4 regions of the Alteromonas sp. V450 genome follow, and region 1 is predicted to be linked to each of the others. Evidence: predicted binding sites of a transcription regulator. Region 1 holds the regulator's gene; each other region holds the start of a gene.
What was found. Region 1 encodes LexA, which represses DNA repair genes until DNA is damaged. Its sites were predicted from a motif close to TACTGTATNNNNATACAGTA; they were not measured.
Positions count from the first base shown of each region.

Region 2: a site for LexA is predicted at 1,433-1,452, ahead of imuA (translesion DNA synthesis-associated protein ImuA). Genes of this name have one in related genera too.
Region 3: a site for LexA is predicted at 1,332-1,351, ahead of BK026_RS18890 (exonuclease domain-containing protein). Genes of this name have one in related genera too.
Region 4: a site for LexA is predicted at 1,374-1,393, ahead of BK026_RS10630 (exonuclease domain-containing protein). Genes of this name have one in related genera too.

Region 1 covers NZ_MODU01000004.1:3,279,534-3,282,751, reverse strand. The annotation lists gene BK026_RS14395 (diguanylate cyclase) at 1-1,027, shown strand, start outside; gene lexA (transcriptional repressor LexA) at 1,125-1,751, shown strand; gene coxB (cytochrome c oxidase subunit II) at 2,344-3,218, shown strand, end outside.
Region 2 covers NZ_MODU01000004.1:3,402,784-3,406,001, forward strand. The annotation lists gene BK026_RS14955 (DNA polymerase Y family protein) at 1-718, opposite strand, end outside; gene imuA (translesion DNA synthesis-associated protein ImuA) at 721-1,419, opposite strand; gene BK026_RS14965 (hypothetical protein) at 1,610-2,116, opposite strand; gene BK026_RS14970 (DUF885 family protein) at 2,113-3,218, opposite strand, start outside.
Region 3 covers NZ_MODU01000004.1:4,275,700-4,278,917, reverse strand. The annotation lists gene BK026_RS18900 (XTP/dITP diphosphatase) at 1-26, shown strand, start outside; gene hemW (radical SAM family heme chaperone HemW) at 19-1,158, shown strand; gene BK026_RS18890 (exonuclease domain-containing protein) at 1,416-2,168, shown strand; gene BK026_RS18885 (hypothetical protein) at 2,247-2,669, shown strand; gene BK026_RS19900 (PEP-CTERM sorting domain-containing protein) at 2,844-3,218, shown strand, end outside.
Region 4 covers NZ_MODU01000004.1:2,431,013-2,434,230, reverse strand. The annotation lists gene BK026_RS10635 (lyase family protein) at 1-1,207, shown strand, start outside; gene BK026_RS10630 (exonuclease domain-containing protein) at 1,458-3,086, shown strand; gene BK026_RS10625 (hypothetical protein) at 3,182-3,218, shown strand, end outside.

The sequences.
Region 1 (3,218 bases):
CCAATTTATTAACAAAGCCCGGGCATCATATTTGCAAAATAACGACCTAACTCTTGCTTGCCAGACAATATTGCCCGAGCTGATTGATATTTCAGACAGCCAGTTTGCGTTTATTGCGCAAATGAAAGATCAGGATACACAGCCAAAACTGTTCGTACATGCAATATCAGAAATCACTTGGGACAGTGAAAGCTTAACGCAATACAATGAATACAAGAAGCGCAATCTGTACTTCTCTAACTTTGACAACCTTTTTGGCAGCGTAGTGACCTCTGGCAAGATGACAATTAGCAACGTCGCAGGTAGCCACCCCCATTCTAAAGGTGTCCCTGCCGGCCATCCTCGAATAAGCCGATTTTTGGGCTTGCCCATTTCAGTGAAAGAGCGCGTTGTTGGCATGATAGGTCTAGCTAATAAATTCGAGCCATATACCCACGCTGACGCGGATTTTTTACAGCCGTTGCTAGATGCATTAGCGGGCTTGTTTTACGCTGTCGAACTTGAGGATGCAAGAGCCGTTGCAGAGGAAAAACTGCGGCGTCTGGCGATGACGGACTCGCTTACCGGCTTGTATAATCGAAGAGCGTTTGTTGAAAAGTGCCAAGCATTGACCCATGAAGATAAGCAAGTGAGTGTCGCAGTTATTGATATTGATCACTTCAAGGAAGTCAACGATACCTATGGTCACGACGCAGGCGATCAGGCGCTAATTGCGGTGGCGAACTTAATTGACGAGTTTTATGTTGAGCCAGATATTGTCTCGCGGTTAGGCGGAGAAGAATTTGCGATAGTGTCTGTCTTCGAAACACGAGACCAGGAAGTTGAACGACTCAATAAGCTTCGTGAAGCAATTGAGAAGTGCAAAGTACAATATAAGAAAGATAGTATTTCACTGACAATTAGTATAGGTGCTATGTTTGTTGATAGTACTTACCATGTCGATTTTAGCCATCTCCTCTCCCAGGCTGATAAATTACTCTACCAAGCAAAAACAATGGGCCGCAACCGCGTGATGTGCCAACAATAATCAGAGCAGGCGTCAAACACTTACAACGCACATACCGCTTGTGATTTATTTTTAGGTGTATATACTTACAGGAACTGTATGAACAGACAGGTCTTTTATGCGCCCATTAACAGCTAGACAATCAGAAGTTTTAGAACTAATCAAAACAACGATGCAAGATACGGGAATGCCGCCAACGAGAGCGGAAATTGCCAGAGAGCTTGGTTTTCGCTCAGCGAACGCTGCTGAGGAGCACCTTAAAGCACTAGCGCGTAAAGGTGTGATAGAAATTTTGCCTGGAACCTCGCGTGGTATAAAGCTAAACATACCATTAGACGACGAAAGCGCGGAAGAAGAGGGGTTACCGTTAATTGGGCGCGTTGCAGCAGGCGAACCCATTCTGGCGCAAGAGCACGTTGAATCGCATTACAAGGTGGATCCTGCATTATTTAGTCCTCATGCTGACTTTTTGCTTCGCGTGAGCGGAATGAGTATGAAAGATATTGGCATTTTAGATGGTGACCTGTTGGCAGTGCACAGAACTACAGACGTTCGCAACGGACAGGTGGTTGTTGCGCGTGTTGACGAAGACGTCACGGTTAAACGTCTAGAACGACGAGGCGCAGAGGTTTTACTGCACGCTGAAAATGAAGAGTTTTCTCCAATCAAAGTTGACCTTGCTTCGGAACCTTTTGCGATAGAAGGGATAGCGGTTGGTGTTATTAGAAACGCTGACTGGATGTAGTCCCTTAATTTCAATTTATGACCTTTAAGCAAAAGCGGCAATATAGCCGCTTTTTTTATGCGTTAATTGCCCTGATTTAGTGCAAATTTCCTAAGTTAGCATGGGATTATGTGTTTCTTAATAAAGGCTGCTAGTAGCAATTTTATCCGCAAAGCAGTGACAGCACCGAACTGCAACTTTCCCCTCTTTTACATCGCTAAACTTATTTGGCTTATTTAATTCGCCTTTCTTTTCTCTGTTAGCTTTTGATTTCAGGAAGGTTTTTGTTATCGAAAGCTTTTTGTCTAGTTTCTAATTCATTGTGTTAAAAATACGGTCGTTTGACCAAACGCCGGGGTAACTTCGAAAGTGTTAAGGATAACGTACAGCATAGTTTGATTAAATTTTAACCGTTTCGTTAAATTTTTAACAGAAAAGACTAGACGGCACGTCATTATTGCGCAATTCTTAAGCAGAGATTAACAAAATAATAACAATGACTCTAAATTTGTTTTACAAATTGAGGTTATGGGTCAAACGTTCGCAACCATCTGGTAGGGACAGCGCGCATCAACATTTAGCGTTAATGGTTCTACCATTACGGAGGTGCTGAGTGAAACAAGTAACGACCGTCATAACAAAAGGGCTAATACGCTTATCGCTTTTGTTTTTTTCTTTTTCTGTGTTCGCGCAAGATTCAGGAGGAGAAAACTCCTCTGTCAATTTACGACGCGGCGCGACAGATATAAGTGGGCAGGTTTACGATCTGCATATGCTTATGTTTTTTATCTGTGTTGGTATTGCTGTTGTAGTCTTTGGCGTAATGTTCGCGTCAATGTACTTGCATAGAAAGTCCAGGGGCGCCAAGCCCGCCAACTTTCACGAAAATGTAAAAGTTGAAATTGCATGGACCGTTGTTCCTTTCCTTATTCTTATTTTTATGGCCATTCCTGCTGCCAATACGCTTATCGCAATGGAGGACACCTCTGAACCGGATATGACGGTATTGGTTACGGGTTCTCAGTGGAAGTGGCACTACAAATATATGGATAGTGACGTTGAGTTTTATTCCCTGCTTGCTACGCAAAGAGAGCAAATAGAGAACAAATTCGAAAAAACTGACAACTATCTGCTTGAAGTGGACCGTCCGTTAGTTATTCCGACAGGTAAAAAAGTTCGCTTTTTGATTACCTCTGATGACGTTATCCACTCGTGGTGGGTGCCCGATTTCGCAGTTAAGAAAGACGCAAACCCAGGCTTTATTAATGAAACTTGGACTAACGTTAACGAACCAGGGATCTACAGAGGTCAATGTGCCGAATTATGCGGAAAAGACCACGGCTATATGCCCGTAGTCGTTATTGCTAAAGAGCCTGCTGAATTTGACGCGTGGATGAGCGAACAAGAAGAAATTGTGCGTCAAGCGAAGGAAGAGGAACAACGCCTCTTATCGATGAACATGTCTATGGACGAATTGATGAAAGAAGG
Region 2 (3,218 bases), 120 kb from region 1:
AGGCAGGCCTGAACAAGGTGACGCGTGGATAAGTTTCACCCCGCAATGCGGTGAGATAGGTTATGGTGGCGTTGTCGAAGCGTCTTCCAAGTTCATGTACAGGCATTGCCAATAATTGGTGTACTTGCGTTATGCCTACACGAGAAAGCGATTCCACAACCTTGGACGATAATGCGGTATACGAAAGAGAGCATTGAGAAAGCGCTTTCTTGATTTTTTCGGGGTGTACTATATACCTATTGAGCTTTTGATATGCCAGTACCTTGGCGGCATCTATTGTCCATGCGGTGGCGAAATAATAATGTGTTTGAGACTGTGTGAGTTCATGGCGCAGCGTATTCCATAGCGCCCGATGGCCGCCGTAATAGTGTGTAAGGTTGTCCAGCCTCACAGCTAAACCATTATGGTTATCTAGCACCATATCTGATGCAAATGGATAGAGCCGTGTGGCCAACTGGGTAAGTAATGAGTGCTCATTATCGGCTTCGAATGGCAAAATATGCACTTCAGGACAAAACGCTGCGGCCTGCGCAAGTCCGTGACCAACCTCAATGCCAGCTTGTTGCGCGCTACTGTTTATTTGCACAATAGCATTACTTTTATTGCAATATACCACAGTAGGAGAAGCCTCTGTGTCCATCGTATTAATGTGCTCGAGCGATGTTCGAAGATGCGCATCCAGCGTTAGTTGGTAGCAATAAAAATACCCCCACAACATGGTTAGCTCACAACATGTTGTGCAGCCTGATCAGTGACTTTGTTCTGCTGCATGGCCCATTGAATAGCATGATTGTCAGGCGTCCAACTATGGGGGATAACAATGTTATGTACTGGCCAGCCATGCCGCTGTTTCTTTATGTTAACTGCAAGCTTTTGATCTGTGGGTTCTAATGTAATGTCTAGGGCAATAGGGAGAGATTGAATATTCTCTTGCAGTGAAACTTGAAGCGGGGTGTATAACAAGCACAGTGCGTCATTATGTGCTGCAGCTACCTGAAGTCGGCGTGCAGCTTTACCTGAAATAGCGCTATTCCAAAGCACAACGCAGTGACATGCTGTGCTCTTCAAGCATTGCTCTGCTGCCCATAATGCGTCGTCTTCGGTGTCTGTGTTTACAACTAATACCTGTTGTGTGTTGAATCCTAAATTTTCTAACCAAGGTGTTTGTAGCATGCCTGGCGGATTAATAAATATCACCATTTTATGTGTACGTTGGCTACACAGTACTTTCTTAAAAAGGGTCAGCTCTCCTACACCAGTAGACGATGAAACTCTTATTAACCCAGAAATAGCAATACCGCCATTCAAAGCGGTGTCTAAACTATCAATACCCAATAAAAATTTTGGATCTTTGGTATTTTTTTCGCTAGCCCGCCATATGTGCGGGTGCTTGTTGAGCGTTAATAGTGACTTTTTCATAAGACTCAAAATGAACTGTATTTTTATACAGTATTATAGTGCAGCGTTAACCCTTTTCAAGATAAAACATGAAAGAGAAAATCCGCATTTCGCTAACTTGCTGAAAAGCCTAAAAGGATAAAGATTAAATTTGTGAAGGGTGTAACTAAGCCGCCTAAATTATTCGGCGGCTTATGGAAAGCATGTTTTTTTAAGAAGGAGTATCTGTAGAGGACGGTGTTTTTGTGCCTGTTACCGTATTTGTAAGGTGCTGACAAAAAGCAATGAATCCATCGGCAGTATTTTTAGCCCAAACCATACGAATACTGCTTGGTAGATCTTTTACAACTTCTTTAATTTCTTCTAGGCTGATGTCTTCGTTAGACAGTACCTTATTTAATGATTCTTCTAGCGAATACCCCTTCTCACAACAGTGCATAACAATGCCGGAAAAGTTCTGCATCAATGGGAATAGTGCATCGTACTGAGCTTGGCTTATAAGCTTGCTTTTAAACGCACTTTCCATACGAGCACTGAAATTCTTTTCCAGCGCATCGGTAACGAGTACTAAATTCCTGTAGGCATAAGTGATTTTACTGTTAGTTTGCTTGTTAGTGTTGCGCAACAGCGCTAACTCTTTCTGTAAATTTTGAGCGCGCAGTACAAAATAAATTAAAAATAAAACGAGTAGCCCAATAACCCCAAATGCAACCATCATTTTTCTTTTGCCTTTTGTTCTTGTATGAATGCGTTTATGTGTTGTTCTAAGATGAATAAAGGAACGGAGCCGTTTTCCAAAACAGCGCGGTGAAACTTACGTACATCAAAGGCCTCGCCCAATTCTGCTTCGGCTTTTGCACGTAGCGCTTTAATTTTTATTTCTCCAATTTTGTATGATAACGCCTGTGCAGGCCATGAAATATAGCGGTCGATCTCTGTGTTAACGTTATGTTCAGAAAGGGCCGTGTTGTCCATCATATAAGCTACAGCTTGGTCTCTACTCCAGCCCATGGTATGCATACCCGTATCCACAACCAAGCGGCATGCGCGCCACATTTCATAGCTTAAACGCCCAAAATTATCATACGGGTCTTCATAAATTCCAGCCTCTATACCTAGGAACTCAGAATATAACCCCCAACCTTCACCAAAAGCAGAAATGTAGGTGTTACGACGTACCATAGGTAAATTTTCAAGCTCAGCGGCTAATGATATTTGTAAGTGATGGCCAGGTACTGCCTCATGGAGGGTTAATGCAGGTAATGCGTACAAAGGGCGTTTATCTAGTGCATAAGTATTTACCCAATAGTAGCCAGGCTGATCGTCTCGGCTTGGATGAATATAGCGTCCTGTTGTGTATTTTGGCGCAATCGTATCTGGAACGGGTGCCACGCCATAAGGTGTTCTAGGTAAGTACTCAAATAGCGAAGGCAGTTTAGCATCCATTTTTTTAGCAATAAATGAGGCTTCTTTTAGCAACTCTTCTGCGCTGGTGGCGTAAAATTGTGGGTCTGTACGCAGAAATTTGATGAAGTCATTGATATCGCCTTTAAATTCAAGCTCATCAATGACTTGCTGCATTTCTGCGCGAATACGCTTCACTTCTGATAAACCCAGCGTATGAATTTCATCTGGTGTCATATTGGTCGTTGTGTAGTGCTTCGCTCTGTTTGCGTAATAAGCTGTACCGTTAGGCCATTTATTTGCTGCAATATCGTTACGGGCGTTAGGCATATACTCTTCTACCATGAAGTCGTAAAAGCTTTGGTAGGCGGGCATTACCGTTTGGGTAATGGCATGAATACCTTGTTCCTTAAGTG
Region 3 (3,218 bases), 1.0 Mb from region 1:
ATAATATGAGAGCGACTTTTGCGTAATCCACCGCTTAGCCTTTATATCCACATTCCTTGGTGTGTTCAAAAGTGTCCGTACTGTGATTTTAACTCTCACGGGCTTAAGTCTGATTTACCCGAGAAAGAATATGTGGCGCACCTGCTGGACGATTTAGCCATTGATGCCAAACGTATTGGCGACCGCCCTGTCGAGACTATCTTTATAGGCGGTGGCACGCCCAGTTTGTTTTCAAGCGAGGCCATGGCTGACATCTTAAACGGCGTAAAAGAGCGGGTTAATTTGAGCGACACTGCTGAAATAACCATGGAAGCCAACCCAGGTACCGTTGAGGCAGGTAAGTTTGCGGGCTTTTATCAGGCAGGCGTAAACCGAATATCGGTGGGCATTCAAAGCTTTCAGCCGAAGCATTTAAAAGTGCTAGGCCGTATTCACAATGAAAGCCAAGCTGAAAATGCGGTAAAACAAGCACACAGTGCGGGGCTACCCACGTTTAATTTAGATCTTATGCATGGTCTACCTGAGCAAAGCGTAGAGAATGCCATGTCAGATTTAAAGCAAGGTATTGAGTTAAATCCCTATCACCTGTCGTGGTACCAGCTTACTATCGAGCCAAACACGCCTTTCTATTCAAAACCACCAGAGCTACCTGACGAAGACATTCTGTGGGAAATACAGGAAAAAGGCCACAGCCTTCTAGAGCGTGCGGGCTATCACCAGTACGAGATTTCAGGCTACGCCAAAGCAGGCCATCAATGCCGCCATAACCTGAATTACTGGCGCTTTGGCGACTACTTAGGCATTGGCTGTGGTGCCCACGGAAAGATTACCGATGCCGCTAATGGCACTATTCATCGTACCGTAAAAGTGAAGCATCCAAGAGGCTACATGGAAATGAGCCGACCGTATTTAGATACGCAAACGCTGGTAAGTAGAGACGACCTGCCGTTTGAGTTCTTTATGAACCGGTTTCGTTTAGTTGAGCCTTGCCCGATAAGTGATTTTAATGACTTCACAGGTACTGAATTAACAGATGACGTTAAGCGCGCCCTGTCTGATGCTCATCAACAAGGGCTACTTTCTATTTCAGATAGTCACTGGCAAGTAACCGCAAAAGGCCGTCGATATCTTAACTCTCTGCTTTCTTGTTTTGTATAGCCGTTTTGTCGAAACACAAAATGTCTAATTCTAAAAAAAAACTGCTCGTATGCGGGCTATTGAGTCAACTCGGAGCTACTGTTTTACAACAGTGGCTCTTTTTATTCTACACCACTGAAAAATAACAATTAAATTTATTCTGTCGTTCACTTGTTACTACAAAATCATCGAAATAATGTACGATTAGCTAGTTTTTTCAATGGGTTATTTAAAACGCGCTAAAACCTCCTATAATATTATTTATTGGAGTAGTTATTATGACGAAATATGTCTTCTTAGATACGGAAACAACAGGTTTAGATCCCCTCCAAGGTAACCATCGAATTATCGACCTAGCCTGCATTGAATATGAAGATGCTGCTCCTACTGGTTGTGTGTTTAACCTCAAAATTAATCCTGAGGGAAAAAAGTCTGTTAAGCGAGCTTTTCAGGTTCACGGAATCCTAGATGAAGACTTAGTAGATAAACCTACCTTTAGCGATATTCATCAACAATTCATTGAGTTTATTAGAGGAAGTCACCTTATTATCTTCAATGCCGCGTTTGATTTAAGATTTTTAAACGCAGAGTTAAATCGCGTTAACTATACTTCAACCATTTCCGATATCTGTGCAGAAGTTACATGTACAATGGAATTTGCAAAAGAAAAACTTGGTGTTAGAAAAATCAGTCAAGATGCCGCTTGCTTGAGATACGGTATTGATATTTCAAGTCGAACAAAACACGGTGCGTTGCTTGATACGACTTTGTGTGCCGAGTTATTTATCAAATTACTTGATGAGACAGCGGAGCCATTAAAATCAACGCCACAGCAAAATAAACATTCACCAACAAAAGCGATACCCATCCCAAGAGCCTACAAGAACAAAGAGACAGGTTCATATACCCAGCTTAACTTTTGTAAAAATCCAGAATGTGAGAATTTTGGTGTTGTGGCAAAGAACTCAACGTACAAAGCCAATAGTGAGCTTAAGCGCCGATTAGGCAAGCACAACTATCAAATAGAGTGAGAGTAGGTAATGCCAAATCAGAATGGATAATAAACTAATAGCGAATCGCGTTTAGCGTTGATGTTGCCTCTGGGTGATGTGAAAGAAATGAACCAAAAGTTGATTGCAAAATGCTTGGCAAGCGCATCACTTTATGGTGTTGATAATTGGTTTCAAATCCTACGAAGACACATTAACTTTTTAGAAAGGCCAGTTACCAGTGCCACCAATGCAAAGCGTTGGAATGCCTATGCAGGTTACAACTCGGAATGGATGGCAAAGCTTATCGAAATCAAACGTGTTTACTTTAATTATTGCATGACCAATGAACGTACTATCAACCGCAACTTTTCTGGTAATAACAAACCTAAACCTTCCACTCCAGCGATGCGGCTTGGGTTAACTAGAAAAAGATTTACCGCAGAAGATATGTTGTCTTTTAGCCTCGATAAAATACGAATGGACGAAGTGTATCGTAACAAAACCGAACATCTACCAAGCATCATGAATAACCGGTTTTAGTGTCAGGTTATTTTGCAAAGGCACTAATCTTAAATTATAAAAATTCACTAACCTATTGTTTTTTCTTAACTTACCTAATTGGCATACTGCGTGCTACATAACCAAAAAATATTTTTTATAGCTTTATTAAATACCTTCCAACCTCGATGGAAAGGTATTAAAAGGAAAATTCAAATGAAAAATAAATTTTTAAAAGGCTTAGTGGCTAGCGTTGCTTTGGCTGTTAGTGGATTAGCTAATGCTGGATTAATAACATTTACTCCATCAGGAACATCAACAGTGTCTCAAGGTACAGATTTGTATTGGGATATGCTTTCAGATGCGACCTCAACTTCATCCTTAGGTTCAGTGGGTGAGTTTTTACTTACGGGTCATGGTGATTTCCATTTTAATAACGCTGTTGCTGATATGGTTAATATTGGTACAGGAACTGGAGGCTATCTATTTTCATTGGGAGAAATGATAGGAGCAAGTAGTAACTGGAGTAATACTGACTTTTTTGTTGGAACAACAGATTACGCAGGAATAATGAGTTTCGGTGAATCTGGC
Region 4 (3,218 bases), 850 kb from region 1:
ACAAGCCAACATGAAACTCAAAGTGCTGGACAACGATCGCGGTCAAGGGATAGTTCGAGCCTGTGATGACCTGTTGGCACTTGATGATGTGATGCAGCATTTTCCCGTTGATATATTCCAGACTGGCTCAGGTACCAGCACAAACATGAATGCCAACGAGGTCATTGCTCGCTTAGCTTCTCGTTATTCTAGCGAAGAGGTTCATCCGAATGATCATGTAAATTACGGGCAAAGTTCAAATGATGTGATCCCTACCACCATTCACGTTAGCGCGGCTATTGCATTGTCAAACGAGCTTATACCGGCCGTTGAACGTTTAGTTCGTACTATTGAAGTTAAAGCAAAGTCGGTAGCGCAATACTGTAAAACCGGACGCACTCATCTCATGGATGCGATGCCTGTGGGCATGGATCAAAGCTTACTGGCTTGGGCTTCTCAGCTTAAGCAGCAGGTTAAAACCCTGCGCGCTGTGCAGCCAGCTATTCAAACCCTTGCCCAAGGAGGCACTGCGGTGGGTACAGGTGTAAACGCCCATGCGGATTTTGCTACGACATTTTCAGATACACTCGTTGAACTGACCGATATCGCGTTTAAGCCCGCTGACAATTTTTTTGCATTGATTGGCTCTCAAGACACAGCAGTGACGCTTTCCGGTGCGACAAAAAGTCTGGCTGTCACCCTTATGAAAATTGCTAATGACTTGCGCTGGATGAATTCTGGGCCTTTGGCGGGCTTGGGTGAGATTGCGCTGCCTGCACTGCAGCCAGGTTCATCAATTATGCCCGGCAAGGTAAACCCGGTTATTCCAGAAGCGGTGGCGATGGCTTCAGCACAGGTAATAGGTAACGATACGGCGATTACTATAGGTGGGCAGTCTGGGAATTTTGAGTTAAATGTAATGCTACCGATGATTGCCAGCAATTTGCTTTCAAGTCTGTCGCTAATGACTAACAGTGCAACGCTCATCGGCGAGCAGGCAATTGAGGGCTTTACGGTAAATCAAGATAATATTGAACCTGCGCTTTACAGAAACCCTGTGCTCGTTACCGCGCTCAACCCTGTTATTGGCTATGCTAAAGCCGCAGAAATAGCAAAAACAGCCTACAAAGAAAACAAGCCTGTTATTGATGTGGCTGAAGCGATGACAGATATCCCAAGAGGCGAACTAGAATCACTGCTAGACCCGAAAAAACTTACTACACCTTAAGCGCTGTAGTGAAACGAAGATGATAAAAAGAGCGATCTACGATCGGGCTATTGAGTCAACTTGGAGCTACTATTTTTTAATAGTAGCTCTTTTTCGTTATATAGAACTGAAAAATAACGAATAAATTTCTAGTGAAAGCTGGGTTTTACAGTTCAAAGAACTGAAATAATGTACGATTAGTCAGTTTTTTCAATGAGTTATTTAAAATTCGTCAAAACCTCCTATAATATTGGCTATAGGAGTGGTAAGTATGGCGAAATATGTCTTTTTAGATACGGAAACGACAGGTTTAGATCCCCATAAGGGCAACCATCGGATCATCGACCTAGCCTGCGTAGAATATGAAGATTCCACTCCAACAGGACATGTATTCAACCTCAAAATTAATCCTGAAGGCAAAAAGTCTGTAAAGAGCGCTTTTCGAGTTCACGGAATCCTAGATGAAGAATTAGAGGGAAAACCGACCTTTAGTGATATCCACCAGCAATTCATTGAATTCATCAAAGACAGGCATCTCGTTATCTTCAATGCGGCTTTTGACTTACGTTTTTTAAATGCTGAGTTAAACCGCGTTAATTACCCTTCAACGGTTTCTGATATTTGTGCTGAAGTGACTTGCGCAATGGAGCTTGCCAAGAGCAAATTCGGTGTTAGAAAAATCAGTCAAGATGCAGCTTGCTTACGATACAATATTGATATTTCTAGTCGAACCAAACACAGTGCGTTACTTGATGCTTCACTGTGTGCAGAGCTGTTTTTCAAATTACTTGATGATTCGGTTGAACCACTAGAATCAACACCACAACAAAATAAACATACGCCAACCAAAGCCATATCCATTCCAAGAGCTTTCAAAAACAAAGAAACGGGTTTATATACCCAACTTAACTTTTGTAAAAATCCAGAATGTAAGAATTTTGGTGTCGTAGCTAAAAACCCGACTTACAAAGCCAATGGTGAGCTTAAGCGAGGTTTAGGCAACGAATACAAGCTTACATGGAGTGACGATAAATCCGAGCACCTGCTCACCTGCAAATTATGTGGTCATAGTACCACCATGATTCACAATCGTTGTTTTGAATTAGAAGTAAAACGCCTTTCAACCATATACGAGCCAGTCGAGCCAACGTGTCAGAATAAGGCTATACCCGGTCAACCTAAGACGTTTCGGCCCTACTATATTCCAACATCCCCTGAGAATAGGCGAGGCATTAAAAAGTTCAAGCCTCGGTGTAAAAATAGAGATAAGGGGATTTACACCCACCCGGAACTCTACAAGTTAGATGGAAAAGCGCAGCCTGACCGCATTATTGAGCGTGTTGTTAAAAAGCCAACCAGAAAAGGCGGCAAGCCTGTTACTCAAATAATCAAGGAAGAAAAGCTAGGTTCACAACTTCTTACCTGTCATGCATGTAATAGTAAGTTAACTGTTAAGTTAAACCCAGCAAACCGTCATTACAGAGATGCAGATAACGTTAAAATCTTTAAAGAATTAATGAATAAAGACATCCTCAATCGCATGATGGAAAAGCATGAACTCGGTGCCAAGGTTATCTACGACAAAATCAACTTTTTCTACGAGCAAGCGTTAGCCTTTGACCATTATCATTCACAGATGATTGACCATGCTGTAGCGACTAGAACACTTAGTCTCAGTTCAGATAGACAGTTCTATTTAAGTAACTGGGGCGACCATAACATGCCAAAACCTACGCCTATTGTGAACACTTCAACCGTTGATAATCATTCAGGTTTTGTATTCGTTTCTGATGTGAATTTTGACTTCACCAGTGATTATCAAGAAATAAACAAAGAGCATCGAGAAAAAAAGAGCAGGAAAAGTTCCCTTATTACAGACGCTACGCGCAATACGTATTAAGCAATGATGATGTTCATGTTCAGGCACCTGAGCATGAACGCACTGTTGAACTCCAACTACCACCCAAAGGATTGCTGGTACAGCAAACGTATAGCGTGTTAGCGCACTTTGCTTTACTTAAACAAAAACTCA